2 regions of the Demequina sp. NBRC 110054 genome follow, and region 1 is predicted to be linked to the other one. Evidence: predicted binding sites of a transcription regulator. Region 1 holds the regulator's gene; the other holds the start of a gene.
What was found. The regulator LexA, encoded in region 1, represses DNA repair genes until DNA is damaged. The targets are predictions, from matches to a motif close to TCGAACANNTGTTCGA.
Positions count from the first base shown of each region.

Region 2: uvrA (excinuclease ABC subunit UvrA) is a predicted target of LexA. The motif match lies at 3,603-3,618, and genes of this name have one in related genera.

Region 1 is NZ_BBRK01000006.1:132,762-142,498, forward strand. It holds gene B7K23_RS13280 (AAA family ATPase) at 1-444, shown strand, start outside; gene serA (phosphoglycerate dehydrogenase) at 602-1,807, shown strand; gene nrdR (transcriptional regulator NrdR) at 1,977-2,438, opposite strand; gene B7K23_RS13295 (LysM peptidoglycan-binding domain-containing protein) at 2,577-2,897, opposite strand; gene lexA (transcriptional repressor LexA) at 3,073-3,783, shown strand; gene B7K23_RS13305 (ATP-dependent DNA helicase) at 3,862-5,877, opposite strand; gene hflX (GTPase HflX) at 5,874-7,373, opposite strand; gene B7K23_RS13315 (class I SAM-dependent methyltransferase) at 7,485-8,117, shown strand; gene B7K23_RS13320 (YdeI family protein) at 8,170-8,784, opposite strand; gene dapF (diaminopimelate epimerase) at 8,787-9,647, opposite strand; gene miaA (tRNA (adenosine(37)-N6)-dimethylallyltransferase MiaA) at 9,653-9,737, opposite strand, start outside.
Region 2 is NZ_BBRK01000005.1:105,881-115,617, reverse strand. It holds gene uvrC (excinuclease ABC subunit UvrC) at 1-728, opposite strand, end outside; gene uvrA (excinuclease ABC subunit UvrA) at 738-3,578, opposite strand; gene B7K23_RS09785 (YciI family protein) at 3,723-4,022, shown strand; gene B7K23_RS09780 (TerC family protein) at 4,049-5,089, opposite strand; gene uvrB (excinuclease ABC subunit UvrB) at 5,118-7,175, opposite strand; gene coaE (dephospho-CoA kinase) at 7,313-7,915, opposite strand; gene rpsA (30S ribosomal protein S1) at 8,040-9,530, opposite strand; gene B7K23_RS09760 (6-phosphofructokinase) at 9,709-9,737, opposite strand, start outside.

The sequences.
Region 1 (9,737 bases):
GTGAGCTACCGCATCCCGGCCCAGGTGGCCGAGGCGGCGCAGTCCTTCGCCAAGGCGGTGCGGCTGCCGGTCTCCGAGCTGAGCGCCGCGCGCGCGGTGGACGATGCGGTCGCGTACCACCGCGTCGAGCGCACCTCCTTCGCCTCCGCGGCGGTCAGGCGCGCGATCCACCGCGCGGAGTCCCTCAAGGCCTCCGGGGGCGGCATCGTCGCGGTGATCGCGCCCGAGCCGCTTCACGAGGAGCTGCGCGCGGAGCTCGGCGAGCACGACGTCGAGATCCTCGGAGCGCTCGCCTCAAAGGGCCTCGAGTTCGACGCCGTGGTGGTCGTGGACCCCTCGGCCATCGCCCACCGGGCGGGCGACCTCTATGTGGCCCTCACCCGCCCGACCCGCCACCTCGACATCGTCCACGCGGGGGACCTTCCGCCCGGATTGGGCGAGTAGCGCACTGACAGAAGCCCCGTCATCGACGTGGGATTGCAGGCCTGTGTATCCGCACCTTGGATGACGGCGGCGCACGAACCGCACGACACGCGGTCCCACCCCCGAGTTCGGGGGCACCGGGTGCTCGAAGTTGGTCATCCCGCTGTTTTGCGAGAGTATGACGCTCGTGCGCGCACTTCTCCTTGAATCCCTCCACCCCCGTGCCACCGAGGTCCTCACCAAGGCCGGCATCGAGGTGGACAACCACGTCGGAGCGATGGACGAGGACGAGCTCATCGCCGCCCTCGACGGCGTCGAGCTGCTCGGCATCCGCTCCAAGACCCACCTGACCGAGCGCGTGATCGAGGCCTCGCCCTCGCTCCTCGCGGTCGGCGCGTTCTCGATCGGCACGAACCAGATCGAGCTGGACGCGGCCGCGCGTCACGGCGTCGCCGCGTTCAACGCGCCTTTCCAGAACACGCGCTCCGTGGTCGAGATGGCCGTGTCCGAGATGATCTCGCTCACGCGTCGGCTCGCCGAGCACAACAACCAGATGCACGAGGGTGTGTGGTCGAAGACCGCCGAGGGCTCGCACGAGATCCGCGGCCGCACGCTCGGCATCGTGGGCTACGGCAACATCGGCTCGCAGCTGTCCGTGATCGCCGAGGCGCTCGGCATGAACGTGATCTTCTACGACACCTCGGAGAAGCTCGCGCTCGGCAACGCGACGCCGATGCCCTCGCTCGAGGCGCTGCTCGGCGAGGCCGACATCGTCACGCTGCACGTCGACGGCCGCGCGGGCAACCAGAACTTCTTCGGCCGCGAGCAGTTCGCCGCGATGAAGCCCGGCGCCAAGTTCCTGAACCTCTCGCGCGGATTCATCACCGACATGGAGGCGCTCGGCGAGGCGCTCGAGTCGGGCGCGATCGGCGGAGCCGCGCTCGACGTCTTCCCCGTCGAGCCCAAGAAGAAGGGCGACCTGTTCGAGTCGCCCCTGCGCGGCAAGCGCAACGTGATCCTCACGCCGCACATCGGCGGCTCGACCGAGGAGGCGCAGCGCGACATCGGTCAGTTCGTCGCCTCACGCCTGCGCGACTACGTCAAGCACGCGTCGACGTCGCTGTCGGTCAACCTGCCGAGCCTGTCGCTCGAGCAGGTCCAGGGCTCGCACCGCGTCGCCCACCTGCACGCCAACGTGCCCGGCGTCCTCGCCGCGGTCAACCAGGTCTTCGCGGCGCACGGCGTGAACATCGACGCGCAGATGCTCTCGACCCGCGGAGAGCTCGGCTACGTGGTGACGGACGTCGCCTCGGGCCTGAGCCGCGAGACGGTCGAGGAGCTGCGCGGGATGCCCGGGACCGTGAAGGTGCGCGTCGTTTCCTGACCCGATCACCCGACGAAGGAGCCCGCCCGGACCCTGGTCCGCGGCGGGCTCTCTCGTGTGCGCTGCGCCTAGCGCCCCGGCAAGGGCACGCCGCCTCCGTCGAGCATCGGCCCGGTGGCGCACCCGAACGGCAAGAGGCCCACGGGCGGCCGCCTCTCTCGGATCGCGCCTACTTCTCGCGCGCGGCGTCCTCGGCGCGGAGCCGGTCGATCGCGGCTTGGAAGTCGTCGAGGGTGTCGAACGCCTGATACACGCTCGCGAATCGCAGGTAGGCGATCTCGTCGAGGTCGCGCAGCGGCGCAAGGATCGCACGCCCGATGTCGAGGGCGTTGATCTCGGCCTGACCGCCCTCGCGGATGGTGTCCTCGACGCGGTAGGCGAGCTTCACGAGATCGTCGTCGCTCACGGGGCGCCCCTGGCACGCCTTGCGCACACCGGTGACGACCTTGTCGCGGCTGAACGGCTCGGCGACACCCGTCCTCTTGACCACCATCAGCGTGGGGGTCTCGACGGTCGAGAAGCGCTTGCCGCAGCTCGGGCACTCTCGACGACGCCGGATCTGACCGCCGTCGTCGGCGACGCGTGAGTCGACGACCCTGGAGTCAGGGTTCCTGCAGAACGGGCAATACATGCCCCTACTCTCCCACGATTCACACCAGTCACGCACATATCGTCCCGGCGCACGCAAGTCCGACTGCGAGCATCGGCCGCTTGGAAGACTTCGGGGGTCACGGGAGTCTTCGAGGGAGGGCACCTGCGCCGCTCCGGATCAGCTCTCGATCGGGATCAGGATCTGCTCGCCGGCCATGAGCGACGAGTCCGCCATGCGGTTGATCTCGACGATCTCTGCGACGGTCTCCGACACGTCGTCGCCAGCAGGCGTGAGCGCCGAGGCGATCTCCCAAAGCGTGTCCCCGGTCGCGACGGTGTACGAGGTAAGCGACGACTCGACGGGCACCGCGTCGGCACCCGCGAGCGCGCGGGGCGCGATGAGCATCGCGAGGGCGAGGAGCACCATCAGCACGAGCGCCCGACGCAGGCGGGCAGAGGCCGTCCGGGGTGCGGTCACGGTCACGTTTCCGATCGACATGTCATCCTCCTTCGAACATATGTTCTATCGAACGTCTGTTCTAGTTGTAGCACCGAGTGGCGACATTCACAAGACACGCTCGAACAAATGTTTGATTTGGCCACTCGTCTGCCCTAGGTTCGAGACAAAGGAATCACCGGGGTCTGACATCCCGGCTCGGACGGAGGGCGACACCATGGCTGACGGCGATCGGCAGGACGCGACGATCCACGCGTTCCCGGACGTGCACGCGGAGAACGCCCTCACCGACAGGCAGCGCCTGATCCTCGAGCACATCCGCGACTCGGTCGCCTCGCGCGGCTACCCGCCGTCGATGCGCGAGATCGGGGAGGCCGTCGGGCTCACGTCGACCTCATCGGTCAAGCATCAGCTCAGCGCGCTCGAGTCCAAGGGCTTCCTGCGCCGCGACCCGCACCGCCCGCGCGCGATCGAGGTCGTCATGCCCGAGGATGCCGCGGCTCCCCCGGAGCTTCCCGAGGCCGCGGCCGTCCCCGCGGCCCTCGCGGACGGCCCGACGGTCGGCGTGCCGCTCGTCGGCCGGATCGCCGCGGGTGGCCCGATCCTCGCGGATCAGGCGGTCGAGGACGTCTTCACGCTCCCCCGCCAGCTCACGGGCGAGGGCGAGCTGTTCATGCTCAACGTCTCCGGAGACTCGATGATCGACGCCGCGATCTGCGACGGCGACTGGGTCGTCGTCCGCCGGCAGGCGACGTGCGAGAACGGCGACATCGTGGCCGCGCTGCTCGACGACGAGGCAACCGTGAAGACCTTCCGGCGACGCGACGGTCAGGTGTGGCTCATGCCGCACAACCCCGCCTACACGCCGATCGATGGCACGCATGCCCAGATCATGGGCAAGGTCGTGTCTGTCATGCGCCGCCTCTAGCGCTCCCCGGCCCTAGGCGGGACTGCAGCACACTTCCCAGCGACACCCCGCAGGTGTGCGCGACGCGCCACGCGGCCCCTACCGACCGTCGGCGCACGCCGCATCGTCCAGGCGCCGCAGCGCTCCGAGGACCGCCTCGCGATCCGTCGTTCCCCACAGGGGCGGCATCGACCGGGCGAGGAACCCTCCGTAGCGCGCGGTCTTGAGCCGCGAGTCGAGCACCGCGACCACGCCGCGGTCATCCATGGATCGGATCAGGCGTCCCGCGCCCTGTGCCATGAGCAGTGCGGCATGCGTCGCGCTGACCGCCATGAAGCCATTGCCCCCTGCGGCGCCCACGGCCTCGGTACGTGCCTGCGACACCGGGTCGTCGGGTCTCGGGAACGGGATGCGGTCGATCACCACGAGCGATGCCGTCGCTCCCGGCACGTCGATGCCCTGCCACAGCGAGGTGGACCCAAACAGGCACGCGCGCGGGTCCTCCGCGAACTGCTTCACGAGAGTAGGGAGCTGGTCGTCCTTCTGGTTGAGCACGGGCAGATCGAGCCGCTCGCGCAGCGCCTCGGTCGCAGCCTGGGCCGCCCGATGCGAGCTGAAGAGGCCGAGCGTCCTGCCTCCCGCGGCCTCGACGAGCGCGACGAGCTCCTCGATCGCCTCCTCGGAGATCCCGCCCTGCGTGGGGCGCGGAAGGTGGGACGCGACGTAGAGGATGCCCTGGCGGCCATAGTCGAAGGGACTGCCCGCGTCGAGGGTCACGGGGTCGTCCATCCCGAGGTGGCGCGCGATCGAGTCGAAGCCGCCCCCGAGAGCGAGCGTCGCCGAGGTGAACACCGCGGACTTCTCCTCGGCCAGCCGGTGCCCGATCAGCCCCGCGACGTCGAGCGGAGCCGCGACGATGCGCGAGGGCCGCTCCTCGTCGTACTCGCCGTCCGGAGGAGCGAGCCAGATGACGTAGCGCCCCTCCTCCCCCTGCAGCTCGGCGCACACGTCGACGATCTCGGTGAGCGCCGCGCTCGCCATCTTCGCCGCCGCTCCCGCCTGCTCCTGCGTCTTCGCGACCTCTGTGAGCAGCGTGCGCGCGGCGCCGCGGACCAGCTCGACCGCGGCGGCGAGCTCCTCGGGCAGGCCGCGGCGCAGGCGCCCGACCGTGAGGTCGCCGAGGGCGGAGTCGACGGCGCGCGCGGCGCGGTCCAGGTCGTCCGTCGTCCTGCCGCAGCGCCGCACGGCGCTCGCCGCGCGGTCGAGCCCGCGCACCGTGAGCTCGTGCGTGGCGGCCGAGGTGATGCGCTGGACCAGCTCGTGCGCCTCATCGACGATCAGCACGTCGTGCTCGCCGAGCAGGTCGTGACTCGCGGCCTGCACCCCGAGCACCGCGTGGTTCGTCACGACGATGCGCGCGTCGGTCGCCTCCTTGCGCGCGCGCTGGGAGAAGCACTCGTCCGCCATCGGGCACTTACTGTCGAGGCACTCGCGCCCGGACACGGAGACCTGCGCCCACGCCCTGCCGGACACGCCCGGGACAAGGTCGTCGCGGTCGCCGGTCTCGGTCTCGTCCGCCCACTGATGCAGGCGCGCGACCTCGCGACCGAGGTCGCTCGTCGGGCCGACGTCGAAGAGTCGATCGTCGTCGGGCTCGGGGTAGCCGCCGCCGAGGCGGTGCACGCACAGGTAGTTCGAGCGCCCCTTGAACAGAGCGACGCCCGGCCGCTTGCCGAGGACCGGCTCGAGGGCGTCGAGGACCATCGGCAGGTCCTTCGTGTAGACCTGCCGCTGGAGAGCGAGCGTCGCGGTGGAGACGACGATCCGCTGGCCCGTGCGCGCCGCGTGCGCGACCGCGGGCACCAAGTAGCCGAGGGACTTTCCGGTTCCCGTGCCGGCCTGCACGAGTGCATGCTCTCCGTCGTGCAGGGCCTTCGCCACCACGGCGGCCATCCGCTGCTGCCCCTCGCGAGGGCGGCCCGACAGCGCCTCGACCGCGGCCTCGAGCAGCTCCGCGACCTCGTGCGGGTCGTCGAGGGCGACGTCCGATCCCTCAGCGACGACCGCATCGTCCCGATCGAGGTCCTCAACCTCCGCGTGGGGGGCCGGCGTCACGAGGCGGCCGCCGCGCTCGCCTCCAGGCGGGCCGCGAGCGACTCGTCGACGAGCGCGACCAGGTGGGTGCCGTCGGCCTCGTGGCTCTCGCCGAGCACCTCGCCGTGCGTGTGTGCCTCGCTGATGAGGTCGCCGCGCGTGTAGGGCACGACGAGGTCGACCTTGACCCCGGGTCGGGGCAGCATCTCGCCGATGACGTCCATGAGCTCTGCGACGCCTTCGCCCGTGAGCGCGGACACCTCGACCGACCGCTCGCGGCGGGACCTGAGCTGCAGCACGGTCGCGGCATCCGCGACGTCGCATTTGTTGAGGACCAGCAGCTCGGGGACGTCGGTCGCGCCCGGAACGTCCGCGAGCACCTCGTGCACCGCGCGGATCTGCCCCTCGGGGTCCGGGTGGGCGGCGTCGACGACGTGCAGGACGAGGTCGGCGTGGGCCGCCTCCTCGAGGGTCGACGCGAAGGCCGCGACGAGCTGGTGCGGAAGGTCCTTCACGAACCCGACGGTGTCGGACACCGTGAAGGCGCGCCCGTCCGGGGTCTGAGAGCGTCGCACGGTCGGGTCGAGGGTCGCGAAGAGTGCGTTCTCGACCAGCACGCCCGCGCCGGTCACGCGGTTGAGCAGGGACGACTTGCCGGCGTTCGTGTAGCCCACGATCGCGACGTTCGGAAGTCCGAGCCTGCGCTCTCGACGCACCGCGCGCGCGGGCTCCATCGCCTTGATCTGGCGGCGCAGCATCGCCATGCGCGTGCGGATGCGGCGACGGTCGAGCTCGATCTTCGTCTCACCGGGACCGCGTGAGCCGATGCCCTCACCGCCCGCGACGCGACCACCGGCCTGGCGGGACATCGAGTCACCCCAGCCGCGCAGGCGCGGCAGCAGGTACTCGAGCTGCGCGAGCTCGACCTGGGCCTTGCCCTCACGGGACTTCGCGTGCTGCGCGAAGATGTCGAGGATCAGCGCGGTGCGGTCGATGACCTTGACCTTGACGACGTCCTCGAGCGCGCGCCGCTGGCTGGGCGCGAGATCGTCGTTGACGATGACGGTGTCAGCCCCGACGGCCTTGACGAGATCGTGGACCTCCTGGGCCTTGCCCGCGCCGATGTAGGTGGCGGGGTCGGGATGCGGACGACGCTGGAGGACGCCGTCGAGAACCTCGGAACCGGCCGTCTCGGCGAGGGCGGCGAGCTCGCGCAGACCGATCTCGGCGTCCTGCGCGGTGCCGTGCGACCACTGGCCGACGAGCACGACGCGCTCGAGGCGCAGCTGGCGGTACTCGACCTCGGTGACGTCCTCGAGCTCCGTCGAGAGCCCCGCGACGCGACGCAGCGCGGCGCGCTCCTCACGGTCGTACTGGTCACCGTCGTAGTCGGTCTCCGAGGTCGCGCCCTCGCTCACCGCAGTGCCCGAGCGCGACAGGATCCGCTCGAGCACGGCGTCGGTCCGCGCGTCGTCGTCGGGGGCGGACGCGCGGTCCTCCAGGGGCCCGTCGTCCATGACGGTGTCGAGGTCGTCGTCGATGCGGTGAAGGCGGTCTGTCATAGGTGATCCATTGTCTCACCCCGCGGATGCCCTGAGCCATGGTCCGGGGAAGGTTACGCTTCAGGCGTGAGCGACGACCACTACTTCAGCGCGCAGCCAGCCTCGCCCGATGAGAGGCGCACGATCTCCGTGACGCTCGCCGGCAAGGATCTGACCCTCGAGACGGCGCCCGGCGTCTTCTCCCCCGATCACGTGGACCGCGGCACGCAGGTGCTGCTGCGCACCGCGCCCAACCCGCACGGACGCGTGCTCGACCTCGGCTGCGGCTGGGGTCCGATCGCGCTGACCGCCGCGCTGCGCTCGCCCCACGCGAACGTGACCGCCGTGGACGTCAACGAGCGCGCCCTCGACCTGCTGTGCCGCAACGTCGAGCGCGTCAACGCCGTCGCCCCCCTCGCGCCGATCGTGGCCGCCGTGCCCGACGCGGTCCCGGTCGACCAGCGCTTCGACGTGATCTGGTCCAACCCGCCGATCCGGATCGGCAAGACCGCGCTGCGCGAGCTTCTCCTCAAGTGGCTGCCCCGGCTCGCGCCCGGCGGCGTCGCCTACCTCGTGGTCCAGAAGAACCTCGGTGCGGACTCGCTCATGGCCTGGCTCGCCGACATCGGCGAGGGCACCGGGGCGTGGGGCCACGTCGAGAAGATCGCGTCGGCGAAGGGCTTCAGGGTCCTCCGGGTCGAGGCGGCCCAGGCCTCCTGACCAGGGACGATGCGGGAGCCGGGACGATGTGCTCGCTCGCCCGGATCCGATTTCAGGGTCGTTGCTGCCCCAAGGCCTCGCCCCGCGCGGCCGCGTCGCTGATCGCCTCGACCCTCGCCTGCCGCGTACCGGGACGCTTCGCCGTGGCCACGTGACCGAGCAGTTGCTTGCGGACCGAGGCCGTGAATCCCTCCCATGCCTCTCGCGCACCCGATCGACTCGCGAGGGCCGCCTCCAGGTCGGAAGGAACGATCAGGGCCTCGACGTCGTCCAGCATCGTCCATGACCCGTCCGCCTGCGCCGCGGCGATGACCGCCTTGCCAGCCGGCGCGAGCAGGCCCTCGGCGTCGAGCTGCGCGATCCGCTCTTTGTTGCTGCGCGCCCATCCCGAGCCTCGCTTGCGGGGAGCGCAGTACTGCCACGTGCGGGCGTCGTCGAGCCGCCGCGTCGTCCCGTCGATCCACCCGAAGCACAGCACCTGCCGCACGACGTCGTCGTAGGTGATCCCCGGCACCTGCGCACCCTTGCGGAGGAACGCGACCCACACGCCGGACGCGTCCGCGTGATGCGCGTCGAGCCAGTCCCGCCATGCGCCGACGTCCGCGGGCTCGAGGCGCGGGGCCGAGTCGATCCGAGAGGCGTCGCCGGGGCGCTCGGACCGTGACATGGCTAGTCCGGGAGCGAGACCGAGCCGTCGGCGATGAGCACCGCTGGTCCCTCGAGGACGGTGTGATCGGGCTCGATGCGCACCGTGACCTCCCCGCCGGGCACCTCGATGTCCCACACGGCCGGCGAGGACTCCCCCGCCCACGACCGCATGGCGAGCGCTACCGCGCATGCGCCCGTGCCGCACGACCGAGTCTCGCCGACGCCCCGCTCGTGCACGCGCATCCGCACGCGCCCGCGGGGCTCGCCCTCGCCCTGCTCGATGCCGAGCATCACGACGAACTCGACGTTGGACCCCTCGGGCGGCAGTGGGTCGACCACGGGCGCCTCGTGCAGATCGAGCGCCTCGAGCTCGTCCACGGAGGCGAGCGCGACGACGTGGTGGGGATTGCCGACATCGACCGGCTGCGCGAGCCGGGGAGGCATGAGACCCGCCGCGGTCACCACCGCGTCGTCCTCGGACACGATCCATCGGCCCATCCCGACCGAGTAGCGCCCATCGCCCAACGCCGTGACGGTGCGCTCCCCCGCGCGCGTGCCGATCGCGAGCCCGCCCGCGAGGTCGACCCCGGCCTCGCGCTCGAGGAAGCGCGCGAAGACGCGCACGCCGTTGCCGCACATCTCGGACGTCGTGCCGTCACCGTTCCAGTAGTCCATGAACCACGTGTCGGGGGCGAAGCCGGCGCCTGCATCGAGCGAGCCCGCGCGCACCGCGCGGATCATACCGTCACCGCCGATGCCGGCGCGGCGCTCGCACAGGAAGCGCACCCTCTCGGGAGTGACGTCGAGCTCGCCGCGCTCGTCGAACAGCAGCACGAAGTCGTTCTCGGTGCCGTGTCCCTTGGTGAAGTGCAGCGTCGTCATGGCTCCTACCCTACGGGGGCGTCACCGGGTCGACCGCCCGCGTCGACGATCGCGAGGGCGGCCCGCGCGGCCCTGCCTACGTCCGCCGCA
Region 2 (9,737 bases), on a different contig from region 1:
ACGCTGCGCAGCGCCTCGAGCCTGTCGCGTGCGCGCGCCGCCACCTCGAACTCCTCACGCGCCGCCGCGTCCTCCATCTGCCTCGCAAGGTCGCGGATCAGCGGCTTCGCGTCGCCGCCGAGGACCTGGCAGACCCGGTCGGCGAGGTCACGGTGGTCCTCGGGCGAGATCTTGCCCACGCACGGCGCCGCGCACTTGTCGATGTAGCCGAGCAGGCAGGGACGGCCCTGGCGCTCGGCCTTGCGGAAGACCGCGGCGGCGCACGTGCGCATCGGCAGCACCGTGAGCAGCGTGTCGACGGTCTCCCGGATGGCCCACGCCTTCGCGTACGGACCGAAGTACCGCACGCCCTTGCGGCGGTCACCGCGCATGACCTGCATGCGGGGGAACTGCTCGTTCATGGTGACGGCGAGGAACGGGTACGACTTGTCGTCGCGGAAGACCACGTTGAACCGCGGGTCGTACTCCTTGATCCACGTGTGCTCGAGGATCAGGGCCTCGACCTCGTTGCGGACCACGGTCCATTCCACGGACGATGCGGTCGTCACCATCGCGCGGGTGCGCGGGTGCAGTCGCTCGAGCGGCTGGAAGTAGTTCTGCAGGCGCGCGCGCAGGCTCTTGGCCTTCCCCACGTACACGACGCGGCCGTGGGGGTCCCTGAAGCGGTAGACGCCCGGGCGCGCCGGGATCGTCCCGGTCGCGGGCCTGTAGTCGGCGGGGTTCGTCACCGCGCCAGCCTACGCGGGGGCACCGACGCCGAGGATCTCCGCGAGGAACCGACCCGTGTGGCTCGCCTCGACGTCCGCGACCTCCTCGGGCGTGCCCTCCGCGACGACGATGCCGCCGCCGGAACCGCCCTCGGGCCCCATGTCGATGACCCAGTCGGCGGACTTGATGACGTCGAGGTTGTGCTCGATCACGATGACCGTGTTGCCCTTCTCGACGAGGCCCTGGAGCACAAGCAGCAGCTTGCGGACGTCCTCGAAGTGCAGTCCGGTGGTCGGCTCGTCGAGGACGTAGACCGTCCGGCCCGTCGAGCGGCGCTGGAGCTCGGCCGCGAGCTTCACGCGCTGCGCCTCGCCGCCGGACAGGGTCGGCGCCGGCTGCCCCAGGCGCACGTAGCCGAGACCGACGTCGACGAGCGTGCGCAGATGTCTTGAGATCGAGGGAATCGCCTCGAAGAACTCCGCGGCCTCCTCGATCGGCATGTCGAGCACGTCGGCGACGGTCTTGCCCTTGAAGTGCACCTCGAGCGTCTCCCGGTTGTACCGCGCGCCCTTGCACACCTCGCACGGCACGTAGACGTCGGGAAGGAAGTTCATCTCGATCTTGAGCGTGCCGTCACCCGAGCAAGACTCGCATCGTCCGCCCTTGACGTTGAAGGAGAATCGTCCGGGGCCGTAGCCGCGCACCTTCGCCTCGGTGGTGTCGGCGAAGAGCTTGCGGACCTTGTCCCACACGCCCGTGTACGTCGCCGGGTTGGAGCGCGGAGTGCGGCCGATCGGCCCCTGATCCACGTGGACGATCTTGTCCAGGTGGTCGGTGCCGGTGATGCGCGTGTGCCGACCCGCGACCTGACGCGCGTGGTTGAGCGTGTTCGCGAGGCTCGTGTAGAGGATCGAGTTCACGAGGGTCGACTTGCCGGAGCCCGAGACTCCCGTGACCGCGGTGAGGACGCCGAGCGGGAACGTCACGTCGATGTTCCGCAGGTTGTTCTCGCGGGCACCGACCACGACGAGCTCGCGTCCCTTGGTCAGCTCGCGCCTCTCGGCGGGCGCCTCGATGGACCGGCGTCCCGACACGTAGGCGCCCGTGACCGACCGCTCGTTGGCGAGCAGGTCCTCGTACGATCCCGAGTGGACGACCTCGCCGCCGTGCTCCCCCGCGCCGGGGCCCACGTCGACGACCCAGTCGGCGGTGCGGATCGTGTCCTCGTCGTGCTCGACGACGATGAGCGTGTTGCCCAGGTCGCGAAGCCTCGTGAGCGTGTCGATCAGGCGCCGGTTGTCGCGCTGATGCAGGCCGATGCTCGGCTCGTCGAGCACGTAGAGCACGCCGACCAGGCCGGAGCCGATCTGGGTCGCGAGCCGGATGCGCTGCGCCTCGCCGCCCGAGAGGGTGCCGGCCGCGCGCGACATCGTGAGGTAGTCGAGGCCGACGTCGAGCAGGAAGCCCAGCCGCGCGTCGATCTCCTTGAGCACCTGGACAGCGATCGAGCGGCCGCGCTCGTCGAGCTCGGCGGTCGCGAGGAAGTCCCGAGCGTCGGCGATCGACAGATCGCAGACCTCCGCGATCGACCGGCCGCCGATCGTCACCGCGAGCACCTCGGGCTTGAGGCGCGAACCCTTGCACACGGGGCAGTCGACCTCGCGCATGTAGGCCTCGTACTTCTCTCGCGAGAAGTCCGACTCCGTCTGCTCGTGGAGGCGCTCGAGCCACGTCACGACGCCCTCGAAGCCCGTCGTGTACTGGCGCTCACGGCCGAAGCGGTTCTTGAAGCGCACGTGGACCTTGTAGTCCTTGCCGTTGAGGATCGCGTTCCTCGCGGCCTTCGGCAGGTTCTCCCACGGCTCGTCGAGCGAGAAGTCGAGCTCGTCGGCCAGCGCCGCGACCGTGCGCCCGAAGTACTCCGAGGACGTCTGGGCCCACGGCGCGACCGCGCCCTCGTTGAGCGTCCTCTGCGGGTCCGGGATGACGAGCTCGGGGTCGACCTCGAGGCGCACGCCGATGCCCGTGCACTCGGGGCAGGCGCCGTACGGGGCGTTGAACGAGAACGTGCGAGGCTCCATCTCCTCGAGCGTCAGCACGTGATCGTTGGGGCACGCGCGCTTCTCGCTGTAGCGGCGCTGCGGGAGCTCGCCGTCGACGGGGTCGATCACGACGAGGCCGTCCGCGATCCGCAACGCGGTCTCGACCGAGTCGGCAAGGCGCTGCCGGACGCCGTCGCGGGCGACGAGGCGATCGACGACGACCTCGATGTCGTGCTTGAGCTTCTTCTCGAGCTGCGGAGGCTCGGTGAGCTGCACCGTCTCGCCGTCGACGCGGGCGCGGGCGAAGCCCTGCTGCTGGAGCTCCTCGAAGAGGTCCTGGTACTCGCCCTTGCGGCCGCGCACCACCGGCGCGAGCACCTGGTAGCGCGTGCCCTCGGGAAGCGCGAGCACCGAGTCGACGATCTGCTGCGGAGTCTGCGAGCGGATCTCCTCGCCGCACACGGGGCAATGCGGCGTGCCGACGCGCGCGTAGAGCAGGCGCAGGTAGTCGTAGACCTCGGTGATCGTGCCCACGGTCGAGCGCGGGTTGCGGTTCGTCGACTTCTGATCGATGGACACCGCCGGCGACAGGCCCTCGATGAAGTCGACGTCGGGCTTGTCCATCTGCCCGAGGAACTGGCGCGCGTACGCGCTCAGCGACTCGACGTAGCGGCGCTGCCCCTCCGCGAAGATCGTGTCGAAGGCCAGGGAGGACTTGCCGGATCCGGACAGCCCCGAGAACACGATGAGAGAGTCCCGGGGAAGGTCCAGATCGACGCCCTTGAGGTTGTGCTCGCGCGCTCCGCGCACCAGGATCCGGTCGTTCACACGGCAATGCTACGCGCTCCCGCTTCGAACACCTGTTCGATGCCGTTCGCGTGTCGCGTCCCGGTGCCACCCGAGAGGATCTGGCGTGCCGCGGCCGCGGAGCGCCACGGGCGCGGAGCACGCCCGGTGGTACAGGATGGGTCCATGAGCCTCTACGCAGTGCACTACACGTACGACGAGCGCGCCGAGGAGCGCGCAGCCAGGCGCCCTGAGCACCTTGGCCACTTCCGCGCGCTCGCCGCGGAGGGGAAGGTGCCCGTCATCGGCCGCTACGGCGACGAGCTCGAGCCCGGTGCGCTCATCGTGCTCGACGTCGACTCGCTCGACGAGGCGGAGACCATCGTGGCGAACGATCCCTACGTGCTCGCGGGCCTCGTTCCCGAGCGGGTCATCCGCGAGTGGCCCGCATTCGGCGCGTGGCCCGGGCGCGACTTCCCCGCCTGAGCCCGAACGGCCGGTAGCCGGCCTCGCTAGACCTGCTCGTTCTCGTCGGTGCGAGGCTCGGGTTCGACATCCTCGCGCGGGTCGTGCAGATGCTCCCCCGTGCGCCGCGAGACGATCAGCGAGGCGATCGCTGCCGTGCCGAGCACGCCGACGATCACCCCGAGCGACACCCACGTGGACGGGACGGGCACGCTCTCGAAGGGCTGACCGTCGTTGAGGAACGGCAGCGTGTTGCCGTGCAGGGCCTCGAGGATCATCTTGACGCCGATGAACCCGAGCACGACTGCAAGGCCGTAGGACAGGTAGATGAGGCGGCTGAGCAGGCCATCGACCACGAAGAAGAGCTGGCGCAGCCCCAGCAGGGCGAGGGCGTTCGCGGTGAAGACGATGTACGGATCCTGCGTGAGCCCGAAGATGGCCGGGATCGAGTCGAGCGCGAACATCACGTCGGTCGATCCCAGCGCGACGACCACGAGCAGCAGCGGCGTCACCATGCGCTTGCCGTGCTCGTGGACGAGCATGTGGGTGCCGCGGTAGCCGTCCGTCACCGGCATGGCTCGACGCACCGCGCGGATGAAGGCGTTCTCCTTGTACTCGGTCTCCCCCTCCTCGGCGCCGCCCTCCCGACCGACCATGATCGCGGTGTAGATGAGGAAGAGCCCGAACAGGAAGAACACCCAGTGGAAGGCGTTGAGCGCCGCGGCGCCGGCGGCGATGAAGAAGCCTCGGAACACGAGCGCGAGGGCGATTCCGATGAGAAGCACCCGCTCCCTCAGCTTGGGCGGCACCGCGAAGCGCGTGAGGATCACGAGGAACACGAACAGGTTGTCGACCGACAGCGACTTCTCCGTCACGTATCCGGCGAGGAACTCCGCGCCCTTGTCCGGCGTGGACCACCACCAGAAGCTCGCTCCGAACAGGAGCGAGATGCCGATGTAGAACACGGACCACCACATCGACTCCTTGAAGGAGGGCACGTGCGGGCGGCCCACGACCACGAAGAAGTCGAAGGCGAACATGCCGACGATGACCGCGAGCGTGATCGTCCAGACGAGGGGTGATTCCACCCGATCATCCTAGAGGCGGCACGAGGGGTCAGCCCGCGGCGAGCATGCCCCTGAGCTCCTTCTTGAGCTCGCCGATCTCATCGCGCAGCCGCGCCGCGAGCTCGAACTGCAGCTCGGAGGCGGCCTCGCGCATCTGCGCGGACAGCTCCTCGATCAGGTCGGAGAGCTCCTCGGCGGGCCGCTCGCGCTGCTGCGGGTCGACCGTGCTCGGCGTCGGGGCCTTCGCGCGCGCCTCCTCGAGGGTCTGTGCGGTGTCGGCCTCCTCGCGCGCGAGCATCTCGGTGATGTCGCCGATGCGCTTGCGCAGCGGCGTGGGGTCGATGCCGTGCTCGGTGTTGTACGCGACCTGGATCTCGCGACGGCGATTGGTCTCGTCGATCGCGGATGCCATGGAGTCCGTGATCGTGTCCGCATACATGTGGACCTCACCGGAGACGTTGCGCGCCGCGCGGCCGATCGTCTGGATCAGCGAGGTCCCCGAGCGGAGGAACCCCTCCTTGTCCGCGTCGAGGATCGACACGAGAGAGACCTCCGGAAGGTCGAGGCCCTCGCGCAGCAGGTTGATGCCCACGAGCACGTCGAAGCGTCCCCGCCGCAGCTCGCGGAGCAGCTCCACCCGGCGCAGCGTGTCCACGTCCGAGTGGAGGTACTCGACGCGGACCTCTCGATCGGACAGGTACTCGGTGAGATCCTCCGCCATCTTCTTGGTCAGGGTCGTCACGAGCACGCGCTCGTCGCGCTCGACGCGCAGCCGGATCTCCTCGAGGAGGTCGTCGATCTGCCCCTCGGTCGGCTTGACGACGATCTTGGGGTCGACGAGGCCCGTCGGGCGGATGATCTGCTCGACCACTCCGTCGGAGCGCTCGAGCTCGTACTGCCCTGGGGTCGCCGAGAGGTACACGGTCTGGCCGATCCGCTCCTGGAACTCGGGGAACTTCAGCGGCCGGTTGTCGAGCGCGGACGGGAGCCTGAAGCCGTGGTCGACCAGGGTGCGCTTGCGCGACGCGTCGCCCTCGTACATCGCGCCGATCTGCGGCACCGTCACGTGCGACTCGTCGATCACGAGCAGGAAGTCGTCCGGGAAGTAGTCGAGGAGCGTGTGAGGGGGCGTCCCCTGCTCGCGCTGCTCGATGTGCCTCGAGTAGTTCTCGATGCCCGAGCAGGTGCCGACCGACCGCATCATCTCGAGGTCGAACGTCGTGCGCATCTTGAGCCGCTGCGCCTCGAGCAGCTTGTTCTGCCGCTCGAGCTCCTGAAGCCGCTCCTCGAGCTCGAGCTCGATGGTCCGGATCGCCGCGTTCATGCGCTCCTCGCTCGCGACATAGTGCGAGGCCGGGAACAGGTGCACCTGCTCGCGCTTCTCGACCACGTCGCCCGTGAGCGGATGCAGCGTGTAGAGCGCCTCGACCTCGTCGCCGAACATCTCGATGCGGATCGCGAGCTCCTCGTACACCGGGATGATCTCCACGGTGTCGCCACGCACGCGGAACGTGCCGCGGGTGAACGCGAGGTCGTTGCGCGCGTACTGCATCTGCACGAACTCCCGCAGTAGCGAGTCACGATCCACGACATCGCCCACCGCGAGCGTCACCATGCCCTGGATGTACTCCTCGGGAGTGCCGAGACCGTAGATGCACGACACCGACGAGACGACGACGACGTCGCGTCGCGTCAGCAGTGAGTTGGTCGCGGAGTAGCGCAGCCGCTCGACCTCCTCGTTGATCGACGAGTCCTTCTCGATGAAGGTGTCCGTCTGCGGGACATAGGCCTCGGGCTGGTAGTAGTCGTAGTAGCTCACGAAGTACTCGACGGCGTTGTGCGGGAGGAGCTCGCGGAACTCGTTCGCGAGCTGCGCCGCGAGCGTCTTGTTGTGCGCCATCACAAGCGTCGGCCGCTGCAGCCTCTCGACGAGCCAAGCGGTGGTCGCGGACTTTCCCGTTCCGGTCGCACCGAGCAGCACGACGTCCCGCTCGCCCGCATCGATCCGGCGGGCGAGATCGTCGATCGCCTTGGGCTGGTCGCCCGACGGCTTGTACTCGGAGACCACCTGGAAGGGGTGGTCGGCTCTGCGCAGGTCCGGGGTCATGGCACTACGGTACGCCGAGGCTCTGACATCGCCGTCCCGCTCCCCCAGGCCCCGATCCGCACGTCTGCACGAGGCATTCGAGGGCGTGGAGACCTGGCACGAGCACGCGTCAGCCCAGGGAGCGCAAGGGGGCGTGGCTAGCGGGAGGCCCCCGGCACCACACGGCCCCACAGCTCGTCGACCTGCGCCCGCAGATGCTCGGGAGAGCCGTTCCCGTCCAGGACGACATCGGCGATCGTGGCGCGTTGCGCATCGGTGGCCTGTGAGGCCATCCGCGCCACGGCCTCGGCGTGCGGCATCCCCCGGCCGTCGATGAGTCGCTTGACCCTCACCGCGTGGTCGGCCTGGATCGCGATCACCATGTCGAACCCGTCGCCGTAGCCGGTCTCGAACAGGAGCGGGATGTCGTGCACGACGACGGGCACGCCGTCGTTGCGCGCCTTGCGGTCCTCCGCCTGGCTCATGGCGAACACTGTCGGGTGGACGATGCCGTTGAGCCGCGCGAGCGCCGCCGGGTCGTTGAAGACGATGCCGGCCAGCGCCTTGCGGTCGAGCTGGCCATCGCGCAGGACGCGGTCGCCGAACTCCCGCACGATGTCGACGAGCGCGGCCGAGCCGGGCTCGACGGCGCGCCGGGCGAGCTCGTCATGATCCACGAGCCGCGCGCCGAGCTCCTCGAAGCGCGCGGCGGCAGTCGACTTCCCGGCACCGATGCCGCCGGTCAGGCCAATTCGCAGCATCCCGGGAGTCAACCACCGGGAGGCATGCCTCCGCAACAGGAAGAGACGCGCGCCACACTGCATGTCGGCGGGAAGCACGAAGGGCCGCGACCCTTGCGGATCGCGGCCCTTCGACGGGTGATGCTTAGTTGCCCGTCAGCTTCTCACGCAGAGCGGCGAGACGCTCGTCCGAGGCCAGCGTGCCGGCGTCGGCGGAGTCCTCGTCCTGCGAGCTGTACGAGGTCGGGCCACCCTTGGCGCCCGCGCGCTTGCGCGGCGCGGCAGCCGGGGCCTCCGCCTCGGCGACGGCAGCCTGCTCGTCCTGCTTGGCGACGAACGACTTGTGGGCCTCCCAGCGCTCGTGGGCCTCGGCGTACTCCGCCTCCCACGCCTCGCGCTGCTCCTCGTAGCCCTCGCGCCACTCCTGGGTCTCCGGGTCGAAGCCCTCGGGGTACTTGTAGTTGCCCTGCTCGTCGTACTCGGCCGTCATGCCGTAGAGCGCGGGGTCGAAGTCCTCGCCCGCGGGGTCGACGCCCTCGTTCGCCTGCTTGATGGACAGCGAGATGCGGCGACGCTCGAGGTCGATGTCGATGATCTTGACGAAGACCTCCTCGTCGGCCTGGACGACCTGCTCGGGCAGCTCGACGTGGCGGACGGCGAGCTCCGAGATGTGCACCAGGCCCTCGATGCCCTCGAAGACGCGGACGAACGCGCCGAACGGGACGAGCTTCGTGACCTTGCCCGGGACGATCTGGCCGATCGCGTGGGTGCGGGCGTAGACCGCCCACGGGTCCTCCTGGGTCGCCTTGAGCGACAGCGAGACGCGCTCGCGGTCCATGTCGATGTCGAGAACCTCGACCTCGACCTCCTGGCCGACCGAGACGACCTCGTTCGGGTGGTCGATGTGCTTCCACGACAGCTCGGAGACGTGCACGAGGCCGTCCACGCCGCCGAGGTCGACGAACGCACCGAAGTTGACGATCGACGAGACGACACCCTTGCGGACCTGGCCCGGCTTGAGCGCGGTGAGGAACGACGAGCGCACCTCGGACTGCGTCTGCTCGAGGAAGGCACGGCGCGACAGGACCACGTTGTTGCGGTTCTTGTCGAGCTCGATGATCTTCGCCTCGATCTGCTGACCGATGTAGGGGCCCAGGTCGCGGACGCGACGCATCTCGACGAGCGAGGCGGGCAGGAAGCCGCGCAGACCGATGTCCACGATCAGGCCGCCCTTGACGACCTCGATGACGGTACCGGTGACGACGCCGTCCTCCTCCTTGACCTTCTCGATCGAGCCCCAGGCGCGCTCGTACTGCGCACGCTTCTTGGACAGGATCAGACGGCCTTCCTTGTCCTCCTTGGTGAGAACGAGGGCCTCGATCGTGTCGCCGACGTTGACGACATCGTCGGGGTCGGCGTCGTGACGGATGGAGAGCTCGCGGGCGGGGATGACGCCTTCGGTCTTGTAACCGATGTCGAGGAGGACCTCGTCACGGTCGACCTTGACGATGGTGCCCTCGACGAGGTCGCCGTCGTCGAAGTTCTTGATGGTCGCGTCGATGGCAGCGAGGAAATCCTCAGCGGTGCCGATGTCGTTGACGGCGATCGGGGTGGACTCGGGGGAGGAAACGGACATTAAGGAGTAGCTCCGGTGGACAGGGAATTCGTATGAATATGGACAGGTCCTCGTTTGCGCGCGCGAACGCGCACAGAAGGCCGCTGACCATGCTACTCCCTTGCGAGCGCCTTGCACAAAGCAGCAAGGGTCACCGTCCGGTCACGATGTCCGGACGGTGACCCCACTGTCGCGCGGCTCAGAGCTCGCGTGCCGCCTGCAGGAGGT